3 regions of the Paenibacillus sp. FSL H7-0442 genome follow, and region 2 is predicted to be linked to each of the others. Evidence: riboswitches for the same ligand, from Rfam matches in the RefSeq annotation. Region 2 holds a riboswitch; each other region holds the start of a gene.
What was found. Region 2 has a riboswitch for cyclic di-AMP ahead of MHH57_RS06600 (hypothetical protein). Riboswitches for the same ligand answer to the same signal wherever they lie in the genome.
Positions count from the first base shown of each region.

Region 1: it holds a riboswitch for cyclic di-AMP, as region 2 does, so the genes downstream of both, MHH57_RS13305 (3D domain-containing protein) here and MHH57_RS06600 (hypothetical protein) in region 2, are expected to answer to the same signal.
Region 3: it holds a riboswitch for cyclic di-AMP, as region 2 does, so the genes downstream of both, MHH57_RS20105 (TrkH family potassium uptake protein) here and MHH57_RS06600 (hypothetical protein) in region 2, are expected to answer to the same signal.

Region 1 covers NZ_CP151963.1:3,071,203-3,075,330, forward strand. Annotated here, with positions in the region: gene MHH57_RS13295 (NADH:flavin oxidoreductase/NADH oxidase) at 1-900, opposite strand, end outside; gene MHH57_RS13300 (polysaccharide deacetylase family protein) at 1,206-2,012, shown strand; gene MHH57_RS13305 (3D domain-containing protein) at 2,206-2,874, opposite strand; cyclic di-AMP (ydaO/yuaA leader) riboswitch at 2,881-3,049, opposite strand; gene MHH57_RS13310 (amino acid ABC transporter ATP-binding protein) at 3,280-4,002, opposite strand; gene MHH57_RS13315 (ABC transporter substrate-binding protein/permease) at 3,989-4,128, opposite strand, start outside.
Region 2 covers NZ_CP151963.1:1,451,163-1,455,290, reverse strand. Annotated here, with positions in the region: gene kdpA (potassium-transporting ATPase subunit KdpA) at 1-1,428, opposite strand, end outside; gene MHH57_RS06600 (hypothetical protein) at 1,840-2,235, opposite strand; cyclic di-AMP (ydaO/yuaA leader) riboswitch at 2,351-2,523, opposite strand; gene MHH57_RS06595 (glutathione peroxidase) at 2,990-3,475, shown strand; tRNA gene MHH57_RS06590 (tRNA-Leu) at 3,620-3,702, opposite strand; gene MHH57_RS06585 (hypothetical protein) at 4,045-4,128, shown strand, end outside.
Region 3 covers NZ_CP151963.1:4,558,913-4,563,040, forward strand. Annotated here, with positions in the region: gene MHH57_RS20100 (TrkA family potassium uptake protein) at 1-653, opposite strand, end outside; gene MHH57_RS20105 (TrkH family potassium uptake protein) at 672-2,012, opposite strand; cyclic di-AMP (ydaO/yuaA leader) riboswitch at 2,426-2,579, opposite strand; gene MHH57_RS20110 (type II CAAX endopeptidase family protein) at 2,841-4,128, shown strand, end outside.

The sequences.
Region 1 (4,128 bases), 1.6 Mb from region 2:
TTGCTGAACAACCCGACGGGCGTCTTCATAATCATCCAGTAATCCAACAGCAATTACAGGTACATTCAGCTTTTCACGGACGGTATGAGCTAAATCCACCTGATAGCCAGCACGCGCAGACGGCCCTCCGCCAGAACCAATTGGACCCTCGCCACCAGAAGAGATATGGAAAATGTCCACACCTGCATCACGATATCGTTCCCCTACACCTGTTATGTATTCCACATTATATCCATCTTCGACGTATTCTTTGGCAGATATCCGCATAAGCACAGGCATATCAGCAGGAAGAACCTCTTTAACAGCATGTATGACCTCAACACCGAACAGTGACAGATCCTGGCCATATTCATCTTCTCTCGTATTTGTTAAAGGCGAATGAAATTGATGGATCAGATAGCCGTGAGCGCCATGTATCTCAACCGTATCAAAACCGGCTTCCACCGCGCGGCGCGCGCCTTCTTTGTATGCCTGAACCAGTTCCCTGACTTCTGCTGTCTTTAAGGCGTGCGGCTTTTTAAGGCGTTCGCTAAAAGGAATCGAAGAAGGACCCACAGGTTGCTCAGCATCTTCGGCCTTGCGTCCAGCGTGGCCTAGTTGAATGCCAATTTTGGCACCATACTTGTGAACTTCCTCTACAATCTTACGATATGCAGGAATATGTTCGTCACTCCAAATACCTAAATCACGATCCGTAATACGTCCATCAGGATGAACCGCTGTCATTTCCACAATAATAAGACCAGCACCTCCTACTGCTCGGCTCACATAATGGACATGATGCCAATCCGTCGGATTTCCATCCTCGGCCTCCACACTAAATTGGCACATCGGGGGCATAACAATCCGATTTTTTAAAGAAAGCCCCTTTAATTGATAAGGAGTAAACAAGTCGGTCACTTTTATCCTTCCTTCCTTCAATTCCATGTCTGTATAATTATGAATTGCAACCCCATTATACACCAGCTGTCACGGGATACCGAATCCGTTGTAAGGCTAAAACTTGCGAAAATGCTCTTGTTTTCGGTCATGTTTAAGAGAATATGTACGTTTAGCTCCATCATCTTCATTGATAATCATTTCATCGCGAACTTCTTTCCAGACGTTTATGAGCCTAACTTGGTAACCAGCATATTTTTAATAGGACAGGTACATAATAGTCGAGAGCACCACTAGGTACCACTGCACGAAAAGGGGGGATACATATGCCGTACAGGGGAGTGTTGCCATGCTTGGCACTGTTACTAGCATTTTCAAGTTTACCCGTTCACGCGGATGCGCCTCCCAAGATCGGAACGCCCCATCCCAAGGAAGCAGCTGTTGCTTCTTCTGTACATCTGAGTACAGATCGAGCTACTCCTACATTAGCAATGTTGCGTAAAAAACATGCGGACATTTTTAAAATGTGCGGCCCACACACCCGCCAAATTGCCTTAACCTTTGATGATGTGCCCGATTCTAGGTATACGCCGCAGGTTTTGGACGTATTACACGCCAACGGCATCAAAGCCACCTTTTTCATCGTCGGTCACCGTGCGGAAAAGCATCCGGGGATTATACGTCGTATTATCCGTGAAGGCCATGCTATAGGAAATCATTCCTATACTCATCCGGATTTTAGGAAGGCTACACCAGAACGCTTTCGCAACCAGATTACAAAAACAGAACGTATTTTACAAGCCAGCGCAGGTTTTCGCCCCAAGTTGATTCGTCCACCCTACGGTGAAATTACAGAGCCTCAAATAAAGTGGGCACGTAGTCATGGCTACATGATTGTCAACTGGAATGTAGACTCTCTCGACTGGAAGGGACTAAGTAAAACACAAATTCAGCGAAATGTGATTCCAGCTACAGGGCCTGGCTCTATTATTTTAATGCACGCTGGTGGAGGTCAAAGTTCCAACTTGCAAGGCACTATCCAAGCTTTGCCGGGTCTAATTCACTCTCTAAAAGCTAAGGGCTACAAATTTGTGACAGTCCCCCGGCTACTCCACACATCGGAACGAAAATAACAGTATGTTTATAATTGAGGTCCAAGCTAAAGCAACGTAAAAAGGCTGTCTTACCAGCAGAAGTATTCTGCTCGTCAAGACAGCCTTTTTACGGATAGGACCTGATAAGAGTCCGACCTAGATATATACGGATATAGGCGTTATGTTTACATAATATATATTATGTTTAATTAAACTGTATATACGTACAATGCTATTTATCAATAACGTACAGCTTCACATTTTGAAATCCAAAGTCGTTCACAAATGATTTGTTGCCTGGAATAAAGATATCAATCCGCTTTCCTGTAATGGCGCTGCCCTGATCGCGAGCGACAGCTACAAAAGAATGATCCGGCAAACCTGGATGGGAGTAGCCTGTAACCAGTACTTTCGTGCCCATCGGAATGACGTTAGGATCTACCGCAATTGTACCTAGTTTAAGCGGATTGCCGTAGTAGTCCACTGCGCCCCATTTACCATTCTCATCGGCTGCGGCAGAATACGCTGAAGCCTTAACGTCAACTATTTTGCTATAGTTGAATGTTTTACCCCAAGCTTCAATCGTTGGCGCCTCATTCGCTGCTGCTTTCTCCGTAAGAAGCTGCGGCTTCGATTCCGAAGCTGCCTTTACACTTTTTTCGCCAGGCACCTTAATTTGCAGACCTGCATATATATTGCTGGAAGCAATGTTTGGGTTAGCCTTTGTTAGCTCGTCTACCGATACTCCATAACGCTGAGCAAGCAAAAAGAAGGTATCGCCCTCTTTGGCAGTGTGAAGCGAGGCAGCATCCGCTATTCCAGCTGTCTGTGCCAACCCTGCAATAGCTGCGGCAAGCACCGCAATTTTCATCGTTTTACCAATATGTTTTAAATGTTTCAAAGATATGTACCTCCTCTTTTATGCCTGCGAAGTTAGCTGTCGGATTCGGACTCAGGAGAAGCCCTATGCTCGTGCAATTCACCCCTAGGCATATTCCTCATCGTCTTATGACGTATCGGAATGGCTGCCGTTGTTACGTCCCCCGCACTTCCCATAGTTTGGGCCAGCATTTCAGCGCTTGTCTAACCGCATGCTGTCCCGGTAAGTTTTGGCTTACTGCATAATATCACAATTTTGTAACCTTATCCGCATGAAAATGTTGGGAACCCTGAACATCATACTACACTCGTTACAATTTTGTCATCAAGAAATCTATATTTGTTACGAAAGTATGGGGAAATGGTGACAAAAAAAGAAAAGCCCTCCGTCAACGGAGAGCTCTTTTATGATTAGATCAGTACTTTCTTACAATACTTTGGCAAGAAAATCACGAGTGCGATCATGGCTTGGAGTGCCAAATACCTGGTCTGGTGCACCCTGCTCCACAATTTGACCGTTATCCATAAAGATAATTCGATCGCCTACCTCGCGGGCAAAGCCCATTTCATGCGTTACAATTACCATTGTCATACCGCCTTCGGCGAGCTTCTTCATTACATCCAGAACCTCTCCAACCATTTCAGGGTCCAATGCAGAAGTCGGCTCATCGAACAGCATTACGTGCGGCTGCATGGCCAAAGCACGCGCAATCGCAATACGTTGCTTCTGACCACCGGATAGCTGGTTCGGATAGGTATTCTTCTTATCCTCGAGCCCCACGGTACGCAGGAGTTCTAATGCAATTTTTTCCGCTTCCTTACCTGACTGTTTTCTAACCTGCGTCGGTGCAAGCGTCAGGTTCTGCAACACTGTTTTGTGTGGGAACAGATTAAAATGCTGGAACACCATCCCCATTTTTTCCCGGGTTACATTAATATTATGACCACGAGCTGTAATCGGCTCGCCCTCAAATAAAATCTCCCCATCCGTCGGCTGTTCTAACAGATTCATACAACGCAAAAACGTACTCTTCCCCGAACCGCTGGGACCGATGATAACGACAACTTCTCCTTTGGCGATATCTATATCAATGCCTTTTAAAATCTCATTCTTGCCGAACGATTTACGCAATTGTTTAACGGTGATCACTGGCTCTCAACTTCCTTTCCCATAAACCAAGCAGCTTAGACAAGCTGAATGTCATTACAAAATAAATAGCGGCTGTGATTATGAACGGACTTAATCCTTCATAGGTAATATTCTTAATGACCTGGG
Region 2 (4,128 bases):
ATCTGAAAGACCTTCAAACCCCGAACCATTATTTGCGGCAGATGACGCATATTCATAGAGCACCTGAGTCAACCCGTGATAGCCAGGGTTAGTGACCGCATCATATCCCCAATGACTCATAAACGCAAGCGCAGTTGGGGCGAGAATGAGAAACGGATGTACCAAAATGGCAATGGCGATCAGCTTCATTTCCTTGCCTTCAATTTTCCTTCCCATAAATTCCGGAGTTCTCCCGACCATCAGTCCGCATATAAACACACCCAGAATCGCATACATCAGCATATTCATCAGCCCGACACCCTTGCCGCCAAAAATGACGTTTAGCATCATTTCTCCCAAAGCAGCCATGCCACCTAGCGGGGTTAGTGTATCATGCATATTATTGACCGAACCTGTCGTTGCCGCTGTTGTGACCGCAGTGAATAAAGCCGATTGTCCAATACCGAAACGAACCTCTTTCCCTTCCATGCTTCCCTGAGAAGCATCCACACCCAGTGTCTGGATTAACGGATTACCTGTCTTCTCAGACACATACGTAATGGATAGAAAAATTAGAAACAATACCATCATGGAGCTAAAAATAATCCAGCCCTGCTTACGATTACGGGCAAACAATCCAAAGGTATACGGCAACGAAGCCGGCATTACCCACATTGCCAAAATTTCCAGCACGTTCGTCCAAGGACTTGGATTTTCAAAAGGATGCGCAGAGTTAGCTCCCGCATAACCGCCCCCGTTCGTCCCCAAATGCTTGATGGACTCCAGAGAAGCAATGGGTCCCATAGAAATTTGCTGTTGTGTTCCGCTCAGCGTCGTAAGATCCGCCGTAGGCTGTAGCGTCTGTGGTATCTTCAATCCCACCAGCACCAGCGTAAGCACAAAGGCCAGTGGCAGGAAAATCCTTATAATAGCTTTAATAAAATCTTGAAAGAAATTGCCCATCCCTTCACCGCGCCGCGTCAATCCTCTCATAAAAGCCGCAGCAACCGAAAAACCGGAAGCAGCCGAAGTGAACATCATCATCGTGACGAACGCCATCTGTGTCAGATACGTAAGCCCGCTTTCTCCGCTATAATGTTGGAGATTCGTATTCGTCATAAAGCTGATTACCGTATTAAAAGCTAGTGATGCTTCCATATTACTGTTTCCAGCCGGATTACCGGGAAGCATTCCCTGTAAACGCAACAGCAAGTAGCTGATTGCCACAAGCACGACGTTCGTAGCAATGAAACTCATAACATACGTAGTCCAACGCATGCTCTCCACTTTCTTCAAGCCTACTACCTTATAAATCAGCTTTTCTGTTCTGCCAAAAATCCGATCCGTTCGATTCGGTTCATTCGAGAATACATGATACATATATGTACCCATTGGCTTTACCAAGAGCAGCAATATAACGATCACAATTCCAATTTGAAGCAGCTCCATCCTCTATTCCTCCTTCAAAATGCTCCTGCGTTTGGAACAACAGACCCGATTAGACCATCTATGAAGTGCACACGTTTGCGAAAACCTGCTACCAATGATGCTTTAATGCTCAGATCTGTTGTTCTTCGCCCGCTCTATCCCTACAAGTGACTAGAACTTTTCAGGGTTCAGGAGTGCGTAGATTAAATACATAAACACAATAGCCGTAAGCCCGAGTATAACGATCATCCTCTTCGTCCTCCTTTAGAGGTCTGCGCATCACACCAGCGTACAAACAGCAGTATCACTCCATAACTCACAGCCATGACGAGCAGCATGTATATATCCATCATGTTTATACCCTCCGTATCGATCCTCAGATCGCCATTCTTATTCCATCATAAAATCATAAAACAACTATGTCATAAGTGCTTATCCGTTCAGCAGAAAACCCACCTCTCCGTTCAATGTGTAGATCACATGGTCCGCTCCCAATCCCCGATAAATTCCTTGTGGATTACAGCCGTGTGTAATAACATAGATCGATTCCGATGTTAGTGGTCGACATATTTGCAGGAAACGGCAAGTCAGATTCAAGCTGTTCTCGAACAAATACACACTACCAATTTCTTTTTTTGGAAAATTCCATTTTCCCGCTTGCATGGTATTGATGCGGACAATGTGCTCCACACCCATTTTTTTGAGCTGTCGTTCCTCCTGGGCGCTATTCGTGAGAACTGCAAACGCCAATTTTTTGAAAATAAGCAATTTCACAAAACTTCTGCCCGCTTCATTCGGTGCAGTGACAATAATTAACCGACCTTCCATCAGTAGCTCCTCTCCCGGTATAAAAAGACAACAAAAAGAAGCCGAAGGAAAAAGGCTTTCCTCCGGCTTCTGACATATCCATGATAAAATAAACCATGGCTGCACACGGCGGTTTGTTGCCTCTCCCTGTACGCTTACGAGGTTAGCTGTCGGATTCGGACGTGAGAGTCGCCCTATTTCTGGCACTTGACCGGAAAATTCACCCCATGAGACACACGGCTTCCGAAGCCGTACAGTCTCGATTGGTTCCCCCGCTTTTGCAACTGCAAAATTCAGCGCTATAGACATTTCGTTGTTGCTTCATTTAAGTTAATTTGAAATTACGTCTTGAATCATACACCCGCGCATGGAAGACTGTAAAGCTCAACTGCAGGGTTATAAATCGGGCTTTAGAGCATAAAAGATTAATAATAACGCTTACAATGCAACTTTGCTTCTCACATCTCCTTTAATCTCTGTTTTTCATCCCTTTTTGAAAATGACAAGCATGTCAATATTGGCGTAGGGTAAAGCGTTATTGGCCTTTTTTTGCAAAAAGAGAAGAAAATAAGCTATATGTACCAGCTAAACACCGATTGAACCCGCTTTTATAAGAAGAAACACCTTAATTCGCTCCATTTGCGGTGCGATTTACTGTTTTGAGCAAAATACGATTTTACAGCGCCTGAAGGCTTTATACAGCTTTTCCAGGCTTGCAACCCTTCTTTAAATTGTCTAAAATTTAATTGCTGAATATTGAATGAGGAGAGATGCTATGACCGTTTATGAATATGATGCGCAAACCCTGCAAGGGAAACAAATTCCGTTATCCACATTTGAAGGGAACGTTCTGCTTATCGTGAACACTGCCAGCAAATGTGGGTTAACCCCCCAATACAAAGCGCTACAAGAGCTATATGACCAGTATCATGAACAGGGGCTCGAAATTTTGGGATTTCCCAGCAACCAGTTTGCCAAACAAGAGCCAGGTTCCAGTGAGGAGATCTCCGAGTTTTGCCAGATCAATTATGGTGTCACCTTTCCGATGTTCGCCAAGACAGATGTCAATGGCGATCAAGCACACCCCTTATTTCGCTACCTGACCCAAACAGCTCCGGGGGTATTAGGGTCCAAAGCGATCAAATGGAATTTTACTAAATTCTTAATTACAAGAGAAGGTAACGTGTTTAAGCGCTATGCACCGCAAACCACTCCAGATAAACTGGCGGGAGATATAGAGAAGCTTTTGCAGCAAAACTGACATTCTTCATTATCACAGTTAATAAACGACCTGTTGCAACCGTGGCTTCCGTGGCTAAAGAATATAACGAAAATGCTTAACAAAAAAAGCACCCTTTCACGTAAACCGTGTCAGGATGCTTTTTTAACTAGGTCTTGCATATAATGCGGTCGAGAGGACTCGAACCTCCACGGGCGTACGCCCACTACCCCCTCAAGATAGCGTGTCTGCCATTCCACCACGACCGCAAATCATAATGTATTGAGGCAACAGATTTATTATACTCTCTCATCAACTATTTGTAAACAAAAATATTATAATTATTTTAACTTACATATATGAGCGATAATAATACCGTCCTGCATAAAGATAACCGCTTGCTGAACTATGCATTAATGTTGCCCCCTTACGGATTATCAGAACCACCTAGCACTTAACTAAGTAATTAATTTGACGAAATAACGTATTTACGATTGTAAAAACACGTATAAAAGTGTATCATAGTTTCAGATGGTTAATTCTAACATGTTTACTGATGATTATTATAACACACCAATTATTCCGTAAGAATCCGTAAGGGGCGATTTCTTTTGAACAACAAAATGCCTGTCACCTCCTTCGGGTGGGCCATCAAACAACGGCTTGTCGAACTTCGACTGGATCAGAAAACATTT
Region 3 (4,128 bases), 2.7 Mb from region 2:
ACCTCATCCTCAAAGCGGCCGATATTGTCATTTGAGCCGATGATGACCATAATATCGTCTGCTTTTAGCCGATCCATAGCCGTCGGTGCGATCAAGATACCGTTCGCCGTATGAAGCGCCACGACACTACAGCCAAAGCGGGTGCGAGCATTTAGTTCTGCAAGCGTTTTGCCGTTCAGACATGCAGGTACATTGAGTTCCACAATACTGTATTCCTTAGACAACTCCAAATAATCGAGCAAATTAGGCGTGACTAGCTGGTGAGCCACACGGATACCCATGTCCCGTTCTGGATAAATAATCCGATCCACACCGAGCTTTTCTAACGCACGCCCGTGCAGCACAGATATGGCTTTGGCTACGACCTTTTTCACACCCAGCTCCTTCAGCAAAATGGCGGTCAGGATGCTTACCTGGATGTCATCACCAATAGCAACAATGCCACAATCGAAATTACGGATGCCCAGTGATCGCAATGAGTCTTCATCGGTAGCGTCCGCCACGACAGTATGTGTCAACATCTCACTCATACTGTCCACAACATCCTCATTCCGGTCAATGCCTAGCACCTCGCACCCCATATCCACCAATTGCAAAGCTAGGCTTGAGCCAAACCGCCCCAAGCCAATAACTACAAACTGCTGCGTTTTCATGTCTACTCGAAAACTCCCTTATCCTATAATCATTTTACCTTCCGGATGACGATATAATTCTTTACCCTTTTTCGGCCCCAGTGCATAAGCTAGCGTGAGTGGCCCCAGTCTACCTGCAAACATCGTCAGGGTAATCACCAGCTTGCCTATGACTGTCAAATCAGGTGTAAGCCCCATCGACAGCCCCACCGTACCAAACGCAGACACCGTCTCGAACAAGATCATCAGAAAATGATGATCTTCGGTTGCTGACAAAATCATCGTCACCCCGATCACGAACAGCAGCCCCAGCAGTGTAATGGTCAAAGCCTTGTAAATTCGTCCCTGCGCAAGTCGATACCTGAACAGCACAATATCTTCCCGCCCCCGCAGCATCGAAATCACTGCTCCAATGAGCAGCGCGAATGTTGTGGTCTTAATCCCGCCTCCAGTGGAGCCAGGAGAAGCCCCGATAAACATGAGTATGATGATAAAAAACTGCGTAGCCTGCCGCAAGCCTGCAATGTCCAGTGTATTGGCACCTGCGGTACGGGGAGTAACAGACTGGAATAAAGATCCCAGCAGTTTACCACCCCAATCAAGCGAGCCAAGAGTCTTTGGATTCGTAAACTCAAACACAAAAATCACGAGCGTGCCGACTACAATCAGAGCGCCCGTCATGCTGAGTACCACCTTGGTATGCAAGGACAGTCTCTTACGCTTGCGATATTCTGCCAGGTCTGACATCACTACAAAACCAATGCCGCCTGAAATAATCAAAAACATGGCTGTAAAATTAACAATCGGATCATATACATAACCTGTTAGGCTGCGAAAGTGCCCGAATAAGTCAAAACCAGCATTGTTAAACATGGAGATGGCATGCCAAATCCCAAAATAAATCGCCCTGCCTACAGGCATATCAAACGACCAGCGAATCGCAAATATTACAGCACATATGCCCTCAATGACCAGCGAGTACAACAGCACCTTACGGATCAATCCGACAATTCCTTCGACAGAGGTCTGATTCATCGCTTCCTGTAAAATGAGGCGCTCCCGCAAGGAAATCCGACGTTTGAACACCAGCGCGATTAAGGTAGCCATGGTCATAAAGCCCAGACCGCCGATCTGAATGAGCGCCACGATAACAACTTGACCAAAGGTTGTAAAAAAGGTCCCCGTATCCTTTACGACAAGCCCTGTAACACAGGTCGCGGAAGCGGCAGTAAACAAAGCGTCTACAAACGCAAGTGGCTTTCCTGTTGTATTGGAGATCGGCAGCATTAACAATAAACTACCTATTAGAATGATAATGGCAAAGCCCGCAACGAATATCTGCGGTGGAGAAAGCCGGAGCCAGCTTGCATTGGGATTCATCTATTCATCACTTCTCTCCTAATCCTTAAAACTATAAAAACAGTGATTTAATACGGTGTAAGCTCGCTACGCGTTCCATTTGATCTTCCGATCGTCGTTGCCCCTGAATTTTTTGATTTTTCCAAACCTTAGTTAACTATAATTAGCATTCCCTGAATACAGGAAGAATGCATGTCAAGCACTACTCGGTCCCCTGTGCTATTGGCGGGCAGTAGCGAAGGGGGCAGAATTGTTCTGAAGAAGCGAAGCGTTTGCCTTTATCTCCGGATTTTAACCATTAAAGGGGGTATACAATCAAAAAATCCGGGGATAACAGCAATCGGAAGAATAATCTGCACCCGCAGCGGTCTATCTAACCAATCCAAACACTTTTATACGCACAAAAAAAGACACCGGAAAACCGAGTGCCTGACTTGGTTCCTGCTCATAGCCTACGAGGTTAGCTGACGGATTCGGGCAGCACAGTATGCCCTATTTACACTTCCGATCCACCAGTGATCGGCTGTAAAATTCACCCCAGTAACATGGTTCCCCCGTTTTCCCATAGAAATTCGGCTCAACTGTATATCATTACCTATGTATTTTATAGGCATTGCCTCAAGATTATAATCCTTCTATATCCAGATCACAAAACCGATTTCGTCGAAAAAACGTGAAATTGGCTTTATTTTGCGAATGGGCATCGTTTAATCGCAGCTTATCTTATTTTATTGGAACTTTAAAGTGCTTTCACTCTATTTTCATGAATATCGCTGGTCTGTTGGCGGGAACCTGTGCAGTATGATATCTTTAATGGATGTTCTTATTTACAGATTAAGGAGGAAACTCATGAATCCTATCGGGAAACCGGTCGTGCTCACGGCCAACTTCAAAAAATTAGGCTTGCTGGGCGGGATTGGCCTGATTTGCTTTTTTATCTTTCAATTGCTTATTCCCTCGCTTAGCAATCCAAGTCCAGAATCAGTAATGAACGCAAAGGTCATCAGCAAACAAGAAGCGGTCATACACGCATTGGACTTCGCCCGCTCCGAGCTGGGCTATACTGAATCACAGCCAGAGGAGCCTGTCGTGACCTATCAGGCCGAAACAGATTTGTACGGTTATTTATCTAGAGAAAAACTGCTTCAACAGTACGACCGTACATGGAAGAAAAATTACCCTTACGAAACCTTTCGGGTCGATCTGCCTGAATCCTCAGCGAAGAGCAAGCTGCAAATTCATGTAGATTTATCCACTGGGAAGGTCGTTAGTTTTAAACGGATCACCTCCAGCACCAATTACACGCAGGCTGATATTTCTACGGATGAACAAGCACGTAACAGGCTTGTACGTGTGGCTGAGGACGGCATGACGCTTGAAGCCAAGGAGCAGGCGGCCGCTGTATGGGTGAAGCGCTTTGGCTTTAAGCCGTCGGACTTGAAGCTCGCGACCACTGAACAAGAAGGCGGATTAAAGTATACCGTGGACGATAAAAAAATCGGCGCCTCGGTACTTACACTGGCTTTTACTTTTGAAGACGGTGATGTTCGCTCCTTCACTCAAAGCTTTTCGGCCCCGTCATCCTATACCGATTATATCGAAAAGCAAACATTTTGGGCGAATTGGATGACCTATGCGGGTTATGCCCTATTTAGCTTTGTGCTGGGTGTACTTGCCATTGTGTATGCATCACTCACCCGACGACATACTTCATTTGTACGCGGCATTGTTCTATCCGTTATATACTTTATTGCTAGTATAGCTGGGACCATGAACATGCTGCCTTTATTGCAAGCAGAAGCAGGCGGTAAGGGCATGCTTATATTTCTTATGGTTTTCCAGATTGGTGTTACCTTCGTCATGGCTGTAGCGCTCTACTTCTCCTTGGTCGGCGGTGACGGACTTATGCGTCAGGTTGGACTGAATGCATGGCCACGTGCGAAAGAGCCGGGCTACGGGCTGTATGTGCTTCGCAGTATGTATGTCGGCTACTTGTGGGCCTTTATTTTACTCGGGGTACAATCCATTTTATTCTTTATACTGGAGCGCACATTTAATACATTCTCCACAACAGATGCCACGCAATCCCCTTACAATATGGCTTATCCATGGCTGCTGCCAATTATGGCCTGGATGG